Regions from separate parts of the Streptomyces sp. NBC_01485 genome, predicted to be linked through region 2. Evidence: riboswitches for the same ligand, from Rfam matches in the RefSeq annotation. Region 2 holds a riboswitch; each other region holds the start of a gene.
The links. Region 2 has a riboswitch for cobalamin ahead of OG352_RS28865 (ribonucleoside-diphosphate reductase subunit alpha). Riboswitches for the same ligand answer to the same signal wherever they lie in the genome.
Positions count from the first base shown of each region.

Region 1 (3,201 bases), 4.3 Mb from region 2:
GACGAGTTCCTGGTCCTCTGGCGAGAGCAGCGCGACCGTCCCGAAGAAGGACGCGAAGACCCCGCCGCGGTCGATGTCGCCGACGACGAGCACGGGCAGCCGCGCGCCCCGCGCGATCCCCATGTTCACGATGTCGGTCCGCCGAAGATTGATCTCGGCAGGAGAGCCGGCCCCCTCACAGATCACCGCGTCATACGTGCCCCGCAACTCGGCGAGGCAGTCGAGAACGGTTCCGAGGAGTTTCTGCTGCCGCCCCCCGTGATACCCCCGGGCACTGAGCTCCCCGACGGGCTTCCCGAGCAGCACCACCTGGCTGCTCTGCTCGCCGCCGGGCTTGAGCAGCACCGGGTTCATCAGCGCGGTCGGCTCGACCCGGCAGGCCTGGGCCTGCATGGCCTGGGCCCGCCCGATCTCGGCGCCTTCGCGCGTGACGAACGAATTGAGGGACATGTTCTGCGCCTTGAAGGGCGCGACCTTCACCCCTTGCCGCACCAGCCACCGGCAGATGCCGGCCGTGACGACGCTCTTGCCGGCGTCGGAGGTGGTGCCGGCGACCAGCAGCCCGCCGCCCGTCATGACCTGCGTCCCTTCGCGAGAAGCCGCCCGGCGACCCCGACGCCGAGGGCGAGCAGCCCGACGCGCCGGGAGAGCCGTACGGCCCGCTCGATGTCGGGTACGTCCACGGCGCGGCCCGGGGAGTTGAGCACGGGCCGGTGCTCCACCCGCCCGCCGTAGGACAGCGTCCCGCCCAGCCGCACCCCGAGGGCGCCCGCGAACGAGGCCTCCACGGGACCGGCGTTCGGGCTCGGGTGCTTGGCGGCGTCGGTGCGCCAGGCGCGCACGGCGCCCCGCGGATCGTCGCCGGCGGCGGCCGCGAGGACGGCGGTGAGGCGGGCGCCCGGCCAGCCGGCCACGTCGTCGAGACGGGCGGAGGCCCAGCCGTAGCGCCGGTGTCTGGGCGACTTGTGCCCGACCATGGCGTCGAGCGTGTTCACGGCGCGGAACCCGACGAGCCCGGGCACCCCGCCCACGGCTCCCCACACCAGGGCCCCCACCACGGCGTCCGAGGTGTTCTCGGCGACTGACTCGACGACGGCCCGGGCGATCCCGTCGGCGTCCAGCGCCTGCGGATCCCGGCCGCACAGATGCGGCAGCCGCGCCCTGGCCCCTTCGACGTCCCCGGCCTCCAGCGCCCGCCCGACGGCCCGCGCCTCGCGCGCGAGCGAGGTCCCGCCGACGACGGCCCAGGTGGCGGCGGCGGTGAGGGCGACGGAGGCGGTGCGGGAGGACCGTACGCAGCGCACGGCACCGGCCGCGAGGGCGACGGCGCCGCCGACGCACACCCCGGTGTGCAGCGCCCCCCACCCGCGATGGTCGCGCCACAACACCCGCTCCACGGCGCCCGCGGCCCGCCCGAACGCGGCCACCGGATGGCCGCGGCGCGGGTCGCCGAGCAGGTGGTCGCCGAGAAGGCCGGCGGCGGCGCCGTACGCGAAGACGCGATCGGCACGCATCGGCTCAGCCGGTCGCTGAGTCGGAGGGTGCGCTGGTACTGAACCTCGATCGGCAGCCGAGCATGGCGATATGTCCTCACTCAGGGTGTCCACGCCCTGGTTCGACGAGACCGGCGGCGAGAGTTCCTGGCTCCCGGGGTTCACTCCCCGGTGACAGTGGCGGGACCGCGCCGGATTCGCACCGGCTTCCTCTCCTGCCGCCGTATATGGCTCGGGCAGTCCACCACGGGCCCGGAAGACCCGTCAACTTGCCGTTGACCTGCGAGGCTGGAGTGTGCAGAACCCCACACAGAGGCGGTTGCCGCGGTCACGGGAACCACGAGAACGGGGTGCGCGACGGTGATCCGTCCCGCACCCCGGGGGTGTTCAGGTGGCGCGTCAGACGACGATCAGTGAGATCCCGTAGGCCACCGCCGCCGCGCAGGCCGCGAAGCACGCGTAGGCGCCCGTCACCGCGAGGGCGGCCGAGCCGCCCTCGGCCGTGACCCGCTCCTGGCGGGACAGGCCCATGATGCCGAGGGTGAACAGGGCCACGAGGCCCACGGTGACCACGAGACTGACGCCGAAGACGGAGCCCAGGGCCGCCCAGTCGATCTTCATGCTGTTTCTCTTCCTTCGTACCGGGTGCGCTTCGTGCTGAGCGCGCGGGCTCAGACGGCCGTGGGCTCGGTGGACGTGGCGGCCGGGGACGGGATGGTGGCCGTCAGGCCGTCGGTGACCGGGCCCGCCGGAGGCGGGGTCACCGCTGCGATCGCCGCGGTGATCACGCCCGGCGACTCCTCGGTCGTACCGGTCGCATCGGGCTCATCGGTCTCGTTGACGTTCGACGCGTCGACGACCTCGCGCCGCGAGATCTTCCAGATCGCCGCGCTGGAGGCCACCAGGAACACGGCCACGACCGCCGTACCCCAGTCGCCGAGGTCGGTGACCGACTCGGCCAGCGCGCCCACCAGGGCCGCCGCCGGGAGCGTCAGACCCCACGCGACGAACATGCGGGTCGCCGTCGACCAGCGGACCACCCCGCCCTTGCGGCCCAGGCCCGCGCCCATCACCGCACCGGAGACCGAGTGCGTGGTGGAGAGGGAGAAGCCGAGGTGGGAGGAGGCCAGGATGACCGTGGCCGCGCTGGTCTGGGCGGCGAAGCCCTGCTGCGGCTGAAGGTCGGTCAGGCCCTTGCCCATGGTGCGGATGATGCGCCAGCCGCCGAGGTAGGTGCCGAGCGCGATCGCGAGACCGGCGGAGAGGATGACCCAGGTGGGCGGGTCGGAGTCGGGGGCCACGGCGCCGCCGGCGACCAGGGCGAGGGTGATGATGCCCATCGTCTTCTGCGCGTCGTTGGTGCCGTGCGCGAGGGAGACCAGGCCGGCCGAGGCGATCTGGCCCGCGCGGTAGCCCTTCGCCGCGGCCTTGCCGTCGGCCTTCCTGCCGAGGCTGTAGGACAGGCGGGTCGCGAGCAGAGCCGCGACGCCGGCGACGATCGGCGCCGCGATCGCCGGGATCAGCACCTTGGTGACCAGCGCGTCGCCGTGCACCGCGCCGGCGCCGGCCGAGGCGATGGTGGCGCCGATCAGGCCGCCCATGAGGGCGTGGGAGGAACTGGAGGGCAGGCCCACCAGCCAGGTCAGCAGGTTCCAGAGGATCGCGCCGACCAACGCCGCGAAGATGACCTCGGGACGGATGCCGGTCT
Region 1 covers NZ_CP109435.1:2,092,075-2,095,275, reverse strand. The annotation lists gene OG352_RS09700 (cobyric acid synthase) at 1-576, opposite strand, end outside; gene OG352_RS09695 (cobalamin biosynthesis protein) at 573-1,514, opposite strand; cobalamin riboswitch at 1,616-1,754, opposite strand; gene OG352_RS09690 (hypothetical protein) at 1,893-2,114, opposite strand; gene OG352_RS09685 (inorganic phosphate transporter) at 2,165-3,201, opposite strand, start outside.
Region 1: linked by a shared signal. The riboswitch ahead of OG352_RS09695 (cobalamin biosynthesis protein) and the one ahead of OG352_RS28865 (ribonucleoside-diphosphate reductase subunit alpha) in region 2 are both predicted to bind cobalamin.

Region 2 (3,201 bases):
TCGGGTCTGCGGGCCCCCGCGCTGATCGCGTTCGTGAAGGACACGCTGATCTACATCGTCATCGTGGTGGCGATCATCTACATCCCGATCAAGCTGGGCGGCTTCGACGACATCTTCGCCAAGGCGAGCGAGGCGTACAGCCGGACCAACCCGGCCACCGGCAAGCCGCGCGGCGCGCTGGCCCCGGCGGAACCCGGCCAGTGGACGTACGCGACGCTCGCGCTCGGCTCGGCGCTCGCGCTGTTCATGTACCCGCACTCCATCACGGCGACGCTGTCCTCCCGCAGCCGTGAGGTGATCCGCCGCAACACCACGATCCTGCCGCTGTACTCCCTGATGCTGGGTCTGCTCGCGCTGCTGGGCTTCATGGCGATCGCGGCCGGGGTCAAGGTCACCAACGGGCAACTGGCGATCCCGCAGCTCTTCGAGGACATGTTCCCGGACTGGTTCGCGGGCGTGGCGTTCGCGGCGATCGGCATCGGCGCGCTCGTCCCGGCCGCCATCATGTCGATCGCGGCCGCGAACCTCTTCACCCGGAACATCTACAAGGACTTCATCAGGCCGGACGCGACGCCCGCGCAGGAGACCAAGGTCTCCAAGCTGGTCTCGCTGCTGGTGAAGGTGGGAGCCCTGGCCTTCGTCCTCACCATGGACAAGACGGTCGCCATCAACTTCCAGCTCCTGGGCGGCATCTGGATCCTGCAGACCTTCCCGGCCCTGGTCGGCGGCCTCTTCACTCGCTGGTTCCACCGCTGGGCCCTGCTCGCCGGCTGGGCGGTCGGCATGATCTACGGCACGTTCGCCGCGTACGGCGTCGCCTCCCCGACCCAGAAGCACTTCGGCGGCTCGGCGAAGGAGATCCCGGGCATCGGTGAGATCGGCTACATCGGCCTGACGGCGTTCGTCCTCAACGTCGTCGTCACCGTGGTCCTCACCTTCGTCCTGAAGGCGGCGAAGGCCCCGGAGGGCGTCGACGAGACCCGCCCGGAGGACTACACGGCGGACGCCGGCGACAAGGGCGTCCAGGTGGAGCTTCCCCCGGCGACGGCCGGGTCCGCTCACTAGACGGCCGACACCGCGACCGACTGCGGGCCGCCGGCGGCAGGACCTCCGGCGGCCCGCGGTCGTAGCCCGCGCCATAGCCCGCGGTCGTACCCATGAGTTGACGCTCCGACACGCTCTGAAGTCGGCGCGACACAACATCTGGGGGTGGCATGACGGGTGAACACAAGATGTATGCTCGTGCTCGCTGTCGCCGCAGGGGAATCCGGTGCGAATCCGGAACTGTCCCGCAACGGTGTACTCGCGTGCGTACCTCTGTATTTGCGCACGCATGGCCAGTCCGAGGACCTGCCGACAGCGCTCCCGGTCCAGCAGGTCCGGGTGCCCTGACGTCCGGGCCTCGTGGAGCGGGCCGGTGGACGCGACGCCCCGTGCGCTCGTGTGCTGCCCCCTGCCCTCCGCCAGGCCCACCGCCGAGCGAGGGAGAGCCCCACGTGACCATCGCGCCAGCCGAACCGGCTTCAGTCACCGAGCTGAAGACCGACGGTCCCGGTACCGCGTTGCTGCGTACCCTGACCGAGCTGACCGCCGATCTGCCCGACGCCGACCCCGGCCGGGTCGCCGCCGCGGCCCTGCGCGGCCGGTCCGCCCGGGCCGACGAGGCGGAGCTGCGCGAGCTGGCCACGGAGGCGGCCGCCGGCCTGATCTCCGAGGACCCCGCCTACTCGAAGCTGGCCGCCCGGCTGCTGACGGTCGGCATCGCCGCGGAGGCCGCCTCCCAGGGCGTCACGTCGTTCACCGGCTCGGTCGCCGTCGGCCACCGCGAGGGCCTGATCGCGGACCGCACCGCCGAGTTCGTGCGCGTCCACGCCGTGCGCCTCGACGCGCTGATCGACGAACAGGCCGACGACCGCTTCGGCTACTTCGGCCTGCGCACCCTGCACAGCCGCTACCTGCTGCGGCACCCGATCACCCGCAAGGTCGTCGAGACGCCCCAGCACTTCCTGCTGCGGGTCGCCTCCGGCCTCGCCGAGGACGACAGCCCGCGCGCGCTGGACGAGGTCGCGGCCCTCTACCGGCTGATGAGCCGCCTGGACTACCTCCCGTCCTCCCCCACGCTCTTCAACTCCGGTACCCGGCACCCCCAGATGTCGTCCTGCTACCTGCTGGACTCCCCGCTGGACGAGCTGGACTCCATCTACGACCGCTACCACCAGGTCGCCCGCCTCTCCAAGCACGCCGGCGGCATCGGTCTGTCGTACTCCCGCATCCGCAGCCGCGGTTCGCTGATCCGCGGGACCAACGGGCACTCCAACGGCATCGTGCCGTTCCTGAAGACGCTGGACGCCTCCGTCGCCGCCGTGAACCAGGGCGGGCGGCGCAAGGGCGCGGCGGCGGTCTACCTGGAGACCTGGCACTCCGACATCGAGGAGTTCCTGGAGCTGCGGGACAACACCGGTGAGGACGCCCGCCGTACGCACAACCTGAACCTCGCGCACTGGATCCCGGACGAGTTCATGCGCCGCGTGAACGCGGACGAGCAGTGGTCGCTGTTCTCGCCGTCGGACGTGCCCGAACTGGTCGACCTGTGGGGCGACGAGTTCGACGCGGCGTACCGCAAGGCCGAGGCGGACGGGCTCGCGAAGAAGACCATCCCCGCCCGTGACCTGTACGGCCGGATGATGCGCACCCTCGCGCAGACCGGCAACGGCTGGATGACCTTCAAGGACGCCGCCAACCGCACCGCCAACCAGACGGCCGAGCCGGGTCACGTCGTCCACTCCTCCAACCTCTGCACGGAGATCCTGGAGGTGACCGACGACGGCGAGACGGCGGTCTGCAACCTGGGTTCGGTGAACCTGGGCGCGTTCGTCGACACGGCGACCGGCGACATCGACTGGGAGCGGCTGGACGAGACCGTCCGCACGGCCGTCACCTTCCTCGACCGGGTCGTCGACATCAACTTCTACCCGACCGAGCAGGCGGGCCGCTCCAACGCCCGCTGGCGGCCGGTGGGCCTGGGCGCGATGGGCCTCCAGGACGTCTTCTTCAAGCTGCGGCTGCCCTTCGACTCCCCCGAGGCCAAGGCGCTCTCCACCCGGATCGCCGAGCGCATCATGCTCGCCGCGTACGAGGCCTCCGCCGGCCTCGCCGAGCGGGGCGGCCCGCTGCCGGCCTGGGACAAGACCCGCACCGCCC
Region 2 covers NZ_CP109435.1:6,356,776-6,359,976, reverse strand. The annotation lists gene mctP (monocarboxylate uptake permease MctP) at 1-1,065, shown strand, start outside; cobalamin riboswitch at 1,237-1,372, shown strand; gene OG352_RS28865 (ribonucleoside-diphosphate reductase subunit alpha) at 1,497-3,201, shown strand, end outside.

Region 3 (3,201 bases), 2.7 Mb from region 2:
CCTGCTGAATCTGCTCGAACGGTCGGCGGACGCGTGCGATTTCGTCCGCCGCCGGACAGCGGGGGCAGGCTGTGACAAATCCGTTAGCCTCGATCATTCATGAGTCCCCGTCAGCTTGCTGACGGGGACTTTGTGGCTGTGTGGTGGGTCTTTTCGGGGCTGGGGCAGGTCGAGGGCCCGGCTCTCGCGTCGGATGGGCGCCGGGTTCCACTTCACCGGTGTGGTGGTGCGGGTTGTCGGGACGGTCGAGGTGGCTGGTCAGATGGGGTTCGGGAGGCTGTGGAGCCTGTCGATCGCGTGGGTGATGACATCGATCCAGGGCCATCGGGCGGTGAAGCGGAGCCAGTGGCGGCGTCCGGTGTGCACGAGCTGGGCGGCGGCGGAGAACAGGCGCAGGCGGAGCTTCTTGGGTTCCCAGCGGCGGGTTTGGCCGGTCAGGGCGAGCATGGGCATCCAGGCGAGGAGGTCGAGTGCGAGGGAGACGATCTCCGGCCAGATCCGGTTCTGTGCGGTGTCGTGCAGGGGCAGGTTGCGCAGTCCGGTGTCGCGGGCGCCTCGGATGCGGTCCTCGCAGCGGGCCCGACGGCGATGACGTAGTTCGAGGTCGGCGAGCTGGCCGCCCTTTGATGTTGGTCGCGAAACAGGTCAGCCGCAGCCCGTCGAGGTCGGTGAACCGCAACTGGGCGCCGGGGTGCGGGCGTTCCTTGCGGACGGTCCGCCGCATCCCCTTCGGCCACGTGCTCAGGTCGGGCATGTCGGTGATCTCCGCGACCCAGGCACCCGGGCCGCTCGGTGCCGCCGGCGTCGTAGGCCGACGTCCACGCCGTCCTCGGGATCTTCAGCACCGCCTGGTGGATGGCGTCGGTGATGGTCATTCCGACGGAATACGACAACCGCCGGCCCGGCTCCAGCGAGGCGCGGGTCTCGGGCCAGCCGCGGGTCTTCAGCCCGCAGTCGGGGTTGACCCACAGCCGTTCGGCGGGAATCGCCTTCAGGCCGGTACGGAGCAGTTCGGCGGCTTCCTCGATGCTGGGCACCCGCGGGGAGTGGATGTCGTAGACGCCGGGTCCGGCCTCGCGCGGGTAGCCGTGGGCGGCGAGTCCGCGGGCGACCTGCATGTGGGAGCGGGCGGCCTCCAGGCTGATGACGTCGGCGTCGAGGTCGTCGATGGCCTGGACGATGTCGCCGAACTCGGCGTAGCACATGTGCGTGTGGACCTGTGTGTCCGGCCGTACTCCGCTCGTGCTGAGCCGGAACGCCTCCGTGGCCCACGCCAGGTAGGCCGGGCGGTCGGCGGCCCGTAGCGGGAGCGTCTCGCGCAGCGCGGGCTCGTCCACCTGGATCACCGAAGTCCCTGCGGCCTCAAGGTCGTTGACCTCGTCGCGCAGGGCGAGGGCCACCTGGCGGGCGGTGTCGCCGAGGGGCTGGTCGTCGCGGACGAAGGACCAGGCGAGCATGGTGACCGGTCCGGTGAGCATGCCCTTGACCGGGCGCTCGGTCAGAGACTGGGCATACGTCGTCCATCGCACGGTCATCGGCTCGGGCCGCGAGATGTCGCCGGCCAGGACCGGCGGGCGGACGTAGCGGGTGCCGTAGGACTGCACCCTGTTCACCGGGTCCAGTGCGTATGACGGCGGTCGTTCCCGCTCACCGCTGCGGGGCAGTCCCGGATTCCCACCGGGTTCCCTCTTGCGACGCATCCCGCCTGGCGGACGGGGCGAACCAGCTGCACCGGCCGGCCTACGGGCCCGCTCAGGGACACGGCGGGTGACGTCCACCATCCGGATGGTGAGGAGGACCATGCGGCGGGCGTGTGTGAAACAGGCCGAGGGCGGGAAACGCCGCACGCGCGCTTCCCGCCCTGGTGATGGGAAACCTGACCCTTCGTCACCTGTGATTACCCCTGCTCATCCCTACCGTGCTGGGATGGTGCTGGGACGGGATGAGGACGGCCGTGCTGGGTCGTGGCGACCGGCACGCAAAGTCGATCACGACTATGCCGGTGAGGCGGTCCTTGGTCCCTGCGTGCCGCGGGTCCCTGGCCGCCCGGTCAGGTAAGAACCGATGGGCGCGGACCCTTGCCCGTTGTGCCGGACCGGTTGCCCCACATTCCGCCCCCTTGCCTGCTCGGTGTCCACCGTGGATCGGCGGCACGGGCAGAATGGACGTGTGGCGCTCTTCGAACAGATCCGTGTCCGGCTGCCTCGTGGCGCCCGCGCCGATGCTGCGCTGGCCGGCGGGGTGTTCGTATTGGTGGCGTTTCCCGAGGGGAAGCTGTTGGGCCACGGCGGCGACCCGCTGCCTTCGCGGGTCGTGTCCTGGCTGCTGGTGATCGTGGTGTGTGGCGCGTTGCTCTTTCGGCGTCGGTATCCGGTGGCCGTGGGCTGGTTCACGGTGGTGGGCACGGGCGCCTACTACGTGCTGAGTGACGTCGACGGGCCGCTGGTTCTGGTTCCGATCGTGGCGCTGTACGCCATCGCGGCCCAGGGCCGGATGCAGGCGGCCATCGCCATGGCGGCGGCCATGGTGATCGGCGTGGGCGCGGCCACCCTCACGACCGCGAGCGATGTCACCGGTACGGCGGTGTTCATGCTCACTGGCTGGCTGGTCGCCGTCGTGGCTCTCGGCAGTGGGCGGCACGGCCGGCTGGCGTATGCCGAGGAGGAGGCGCGGCTGCGGGCGACCGAAGAACGGTTGCGCATCGCCCGCGAGCTGCACGATGTGATCGGGCACAACATTTCGATGATCAACGTACAGTCGGGCGCGGCCCTGCACCGTCTGAAGAAGGACCCTGCGCAGGCTGAGGCGGCGCTGAGCGCCATCAAGGCGGGTAGTCGGGACACGTTGCAGGAGTTGCGGGCCACCCTCGATGTGCTCCGCCGGGTTGACGAGGACGCGCCCAGGGCGCCCACGCCTGGGCTGGCCCGGGTGGACACGTTGGTGGGCTCGGCGAATCTCGCGGGGCTCGCGGTGCGGATCGAACGGACTGGGGCTGAGCGCGCGTTGCCTGCCCGAGTCGACCTGGCCGCGTACCGGATCGTGCAGGAATCACTGACCAACGTGGCTCGACACAGCGGCGCCGGACACGTCACGATCCGGCTCGCCTACGGGGACCGGGAGCTGACTGTGGCTGTCGAGGACGACGGCCGCATGACAGCCCGCCCGGCCAGGCCGGGCGGGGGCAGCGGCATCGCCGGCATG
Region 3 covers NZ_CP109435.1:9,096,296-9,099,496, forward strand. The annotation lists gene OG352_RS39470 (hypothetical protein) at 1-8, shown strand, start outside; partial or broken gene OG352_RS39475 (transposase) at 259-899, opposite strand; partial or broken gene OG352_RS39480 (5-methyltetrahydropteroyltriglutamate--homocysteine S-methyltransferase) at 966-1,565, opposite strand; cobalamin riboswitch at 1,549-1,719, opposite strand; gene OG352_RS39485 (sensor histidine kinase) at 2,170-3,201, shown strand, end outside.
Region 3: linked by a shared signal. The riboswitch ahead of OG352_RS39480 (5-methyltetrahydropteroyltriglutamate--homocysteine S-methyltransferase) and the one ahead of OG352_RS28865 (ribonucleoside-diphosphate reductase subunit alpha) in region 2 are both predicted to bind cobalamin.

Region 4 (3,201 bases), 1.3 Mb from region 2:
CCCGGCGACGGTCCGCGACCAGGTCGCCGACACCTTCCGTCAGGTGCCGCGGATGTGGGCCGGGGACACCACCGTCACCGGCGGCGTGCCGGTGCTGCCCGCGCCCTACCAGCGTCCGCACCCGCCGCTGTGGCAGGCGGCCTCCACCCCCGCCTCGTTCGAGGAGGCCGGGCGGCGCGGGGTCGGGGTGCTCGGCACCACGCTGTGGGAATCGCTCGACCGGGTTCAGCGGCTGGTCGAGCTGTACCGGACGGCGGCCGCCGACTGCCGGGAACCGGTCGGCGCGTTCGTCAACGACCAGGTCGCCTTCTTCACCTTCGTGCACTGCGCCGAGACCGACGAACAGGCCATGCGCGACGGCGCGGCGGCCGCGGCCGCCTGGTACACCGCACGTGCGCTGATCTTCTTCGAGGCCGCCGAGGCGTTCGTCGAGAACATGGCCCGCGAGCAGGAACTCGTCAGCGCCCCGGGCGGTGGTGGCCTGGCCGGCGCCTTCCTGCGCGCCGAGGCCGCGGCGTCCGGCGGCCCGAACCGCGCCCAACTGGCCATCGGCCGCATCCTCCAGGGCGAGACCGTCCCCGACGACGAGCTGTTCGAGGCCCTCAGCGAACAGGACTCCCTGATCGTCGGCAGCCCCGAAACCTGCCGCAAGAAGCTCCGCGCCTACGCCGACCTGGGCATCGACCGCCTCATGTGCTTCCAGCAGGTGGGCGCCCTGCCCCACGAGAGCGTGCTGCGCAGCATCCGGCTGATCGGGGACCTGATCCCGGAGTTCGACATCCAGGACGCATAGGACGCGTGGAAGACGCGTGGAATGCGTGGGCCCATGGACGGCGACCTGCTGTCAGGACCGGGGGCTCACAGCGTTCCCTTGTGGGTGCGGTGTCGGAGGTGGGGCCGTCTGCGCGAGCGTGATCTGCGGGGGGCCGTCGGGTCCGGTCCCTCGATCGGTGTCCCGGAGCGGCCGTAGTGGAAGGCGGCGATGCGTTCGCCGTGCTGCGTGTTGAGCCGGTGAATGAGGAACACCCCGAGCGCGATCATCGCCAGGATCACGATCACGGTCACGAACGTCACCATCGTCCTCACCTTCCCGTCGGCTGGTACGGCTGGTACGGCTGATACGGCGGCGCGGCGGCGACGGCCGGGATGTGCGAAATGTCCTCCGTACTTCGAGGCTACTCCCCCGGGCCTGCGCGTAACGGCGGCCCCGTTCTCCCGGCCGGGAGCCCGGGGCCCCTGTGGTAACTTGCCGAAGCCAGTCGTACCCATGTGCGTATTTGTACGTGCATGAGCCAGGGAATCCGGTGCGAATCCGGAGCTGACGCGCAGCGGTAAGGGCGACGGGCGGGGCACTGGCCACTGGAGCGCGATCGCGGTCCGGGAAGGCGCCTCGTCCGGTTGACCCCGAGTCCGAAGACCTGCTGGCGGCCTCCGATGCCGTAAGACGGCCGGGGGAGCACCGTACGACCGGGCTTCGCGCAAGGGCCCTCGACACCGAAGGAAGTTCCGTGCCGCTCGCACGCCCCGTCCGCCCTGTTCGTCCTGCCGTGCTGTTCCTGGCCGGCGGCCTGTTGCTGACCGGCTGCGGTGGCTCCACCGCCGCATCCGGCTCGTCCGACTCGCCCAACTCGTCCGGCTCATCCGCCTCTTCGGGCAAGGGCTCGGCGTCGGGGGGCTCCGGCGGCTATCCGGTCACGCTCGACAACTGCGGGCAGAAGGTCCGCGTCGACGGGCCTCCGAAGCGGGCGGTCTCGCTCAACCAGGGCACGACCGAGATCATGCTCTCCCTCGGGCTGGCCGACCGTATGGCGGGCACCGCCACCTGGACCGACCCGGTGGCGAAGGGGCTGGAGAAGGCCAATGCGAAGGTGACGCGGCTGGCCGACAAGGCCCCCTCCTTCGAGAAGGTCCTGGACGCCGAACCCGACTTCGTCGCCTCCTCGTTCGCCTCCACCCTCGGCAAGGGCGGCGTCGCCACCCGCGAGCAGTTCGAGAAGCTCGGCGTGCCCACCTACCTCTCCCCCTCCGACTGCGTAGGCAAGGACAACACCGGCGACGGCGACGGCTCGCGCACCGAGCCGCTCACCATGGACGCGGTCTACGGCGAAGTCACCGACCTGGCCAGGGTCTTCGGCGTCGAGGAGCGCGGCACGAAGCTCGTCGCCGACCTGAAGGCCCGGGTGGACAAGGCCGTCTCGGGGCTCGACGCCCAGGACATCACCCTCATGTACTGGTTCGCCAACTCCCAGTCCCCGTATCTGGCGGGCTGCTGCGGCGCCCCCGGCATCATCACCCGCGAGCTCGGCGCGAAGAACGCCTTCGAGGACAGCCACGACGAGTGGCCCCAGGTCAACTGGGAGACCGTCGCCGACCGCGACCCCGACGTCCTGGTCATCGGCGACCTGAGCCGTAAGCAGGAGACGGCCGAGACCGCCGCGAAGAAGATCGAGTTCCTGGAGTCCGACCCGGTCACGAAGAACATGACGGCGGTGAAGAAGAAGCGGTACGTGCTGCTGTCCGGGCAGGCCATGAACCCGACCGTCCGGACCGTCGAGGGCGTGGAGAAAGTGGCGGCGGCGCTGCGCGCGTACGGCCTCGGGGGATGACCGACGCCCTGCCGGCGACGACCCCGACGGCAACCCCGTCAGCTAGCCCGGCGGCGGTGCGCGGGCTGCGTCGCGCGCTGCTGTGGGCGGCGGGACTCGCGCTGCTGGTCCTCTCCGTCGCCGTGGCGATCACCATCGGCCCGGCCGACATCGCCGTCGGTGACGTGTGGGCGTCGGTGGCCGCCCATCTCGGCTGGGGGCAGGCGGAGTTGACGCCGATCCGGGACGGGATCGTATGGAATCTGCGGCTGCCGCGCACGCTGCTGGCCGCCGTGTGCGGGGCCGGGCTCGCCGTGTGCGGCGCGGTGATGCAGTCGCTGCTGCGCAATCCGCTCGCCGACCCCTTCGTCCTCGGCGTCTCCTCCGGGGCCTCGACCGGCGCGGTCCTGGTCGTCGTGCTCGGCGTGGGCGGCGGTGTCCTGTCGCTCTCCGGGGGCGCGTTCCTGGGCGCGGCGCTCTCCTTCGCGCTGGTGCTGCTGCTCAGCCACACCCTCGGCGGCACCACGGACCGGGTGGTGCTCGCCGGTGTGGCGGCCATGCAACTGTTCTCCGCGCTCACCTCGTTCGTCATCCTGACGGCCGCGGACGCGGAGAC
Region 4 covers NZ_CP109435.1:7,623,906-7,627,106, reverse strand. The annotation lists gene OG352_RS33685 (LLM class flavin-dependent oxidoreductase) at 1-793, shown strand, start outside; gene OG352_RS33680 (hypothetical protein) at 859-1,077, opposite strand; cobalamin riboswitch at 1,240-1,440, shown strand; gene OG352_RS33675 (ABC transporter substrate-binding protein) at 1,509-2,606, shown strand; gene OG352_RS33670 (FecCD family ABC transporter permease) at 2,603-3,201, shown strand, end outside.
Region 4: linked by a shared signal. The riboswitch ahead of OG352_RS33675 (ABC transporter substrate-binding protein) and the one ahead of OG352_RS28865 (ribonucleoside-diphosphate reductase subunit alpha) in region 2 are both predicted to bind cobalamin.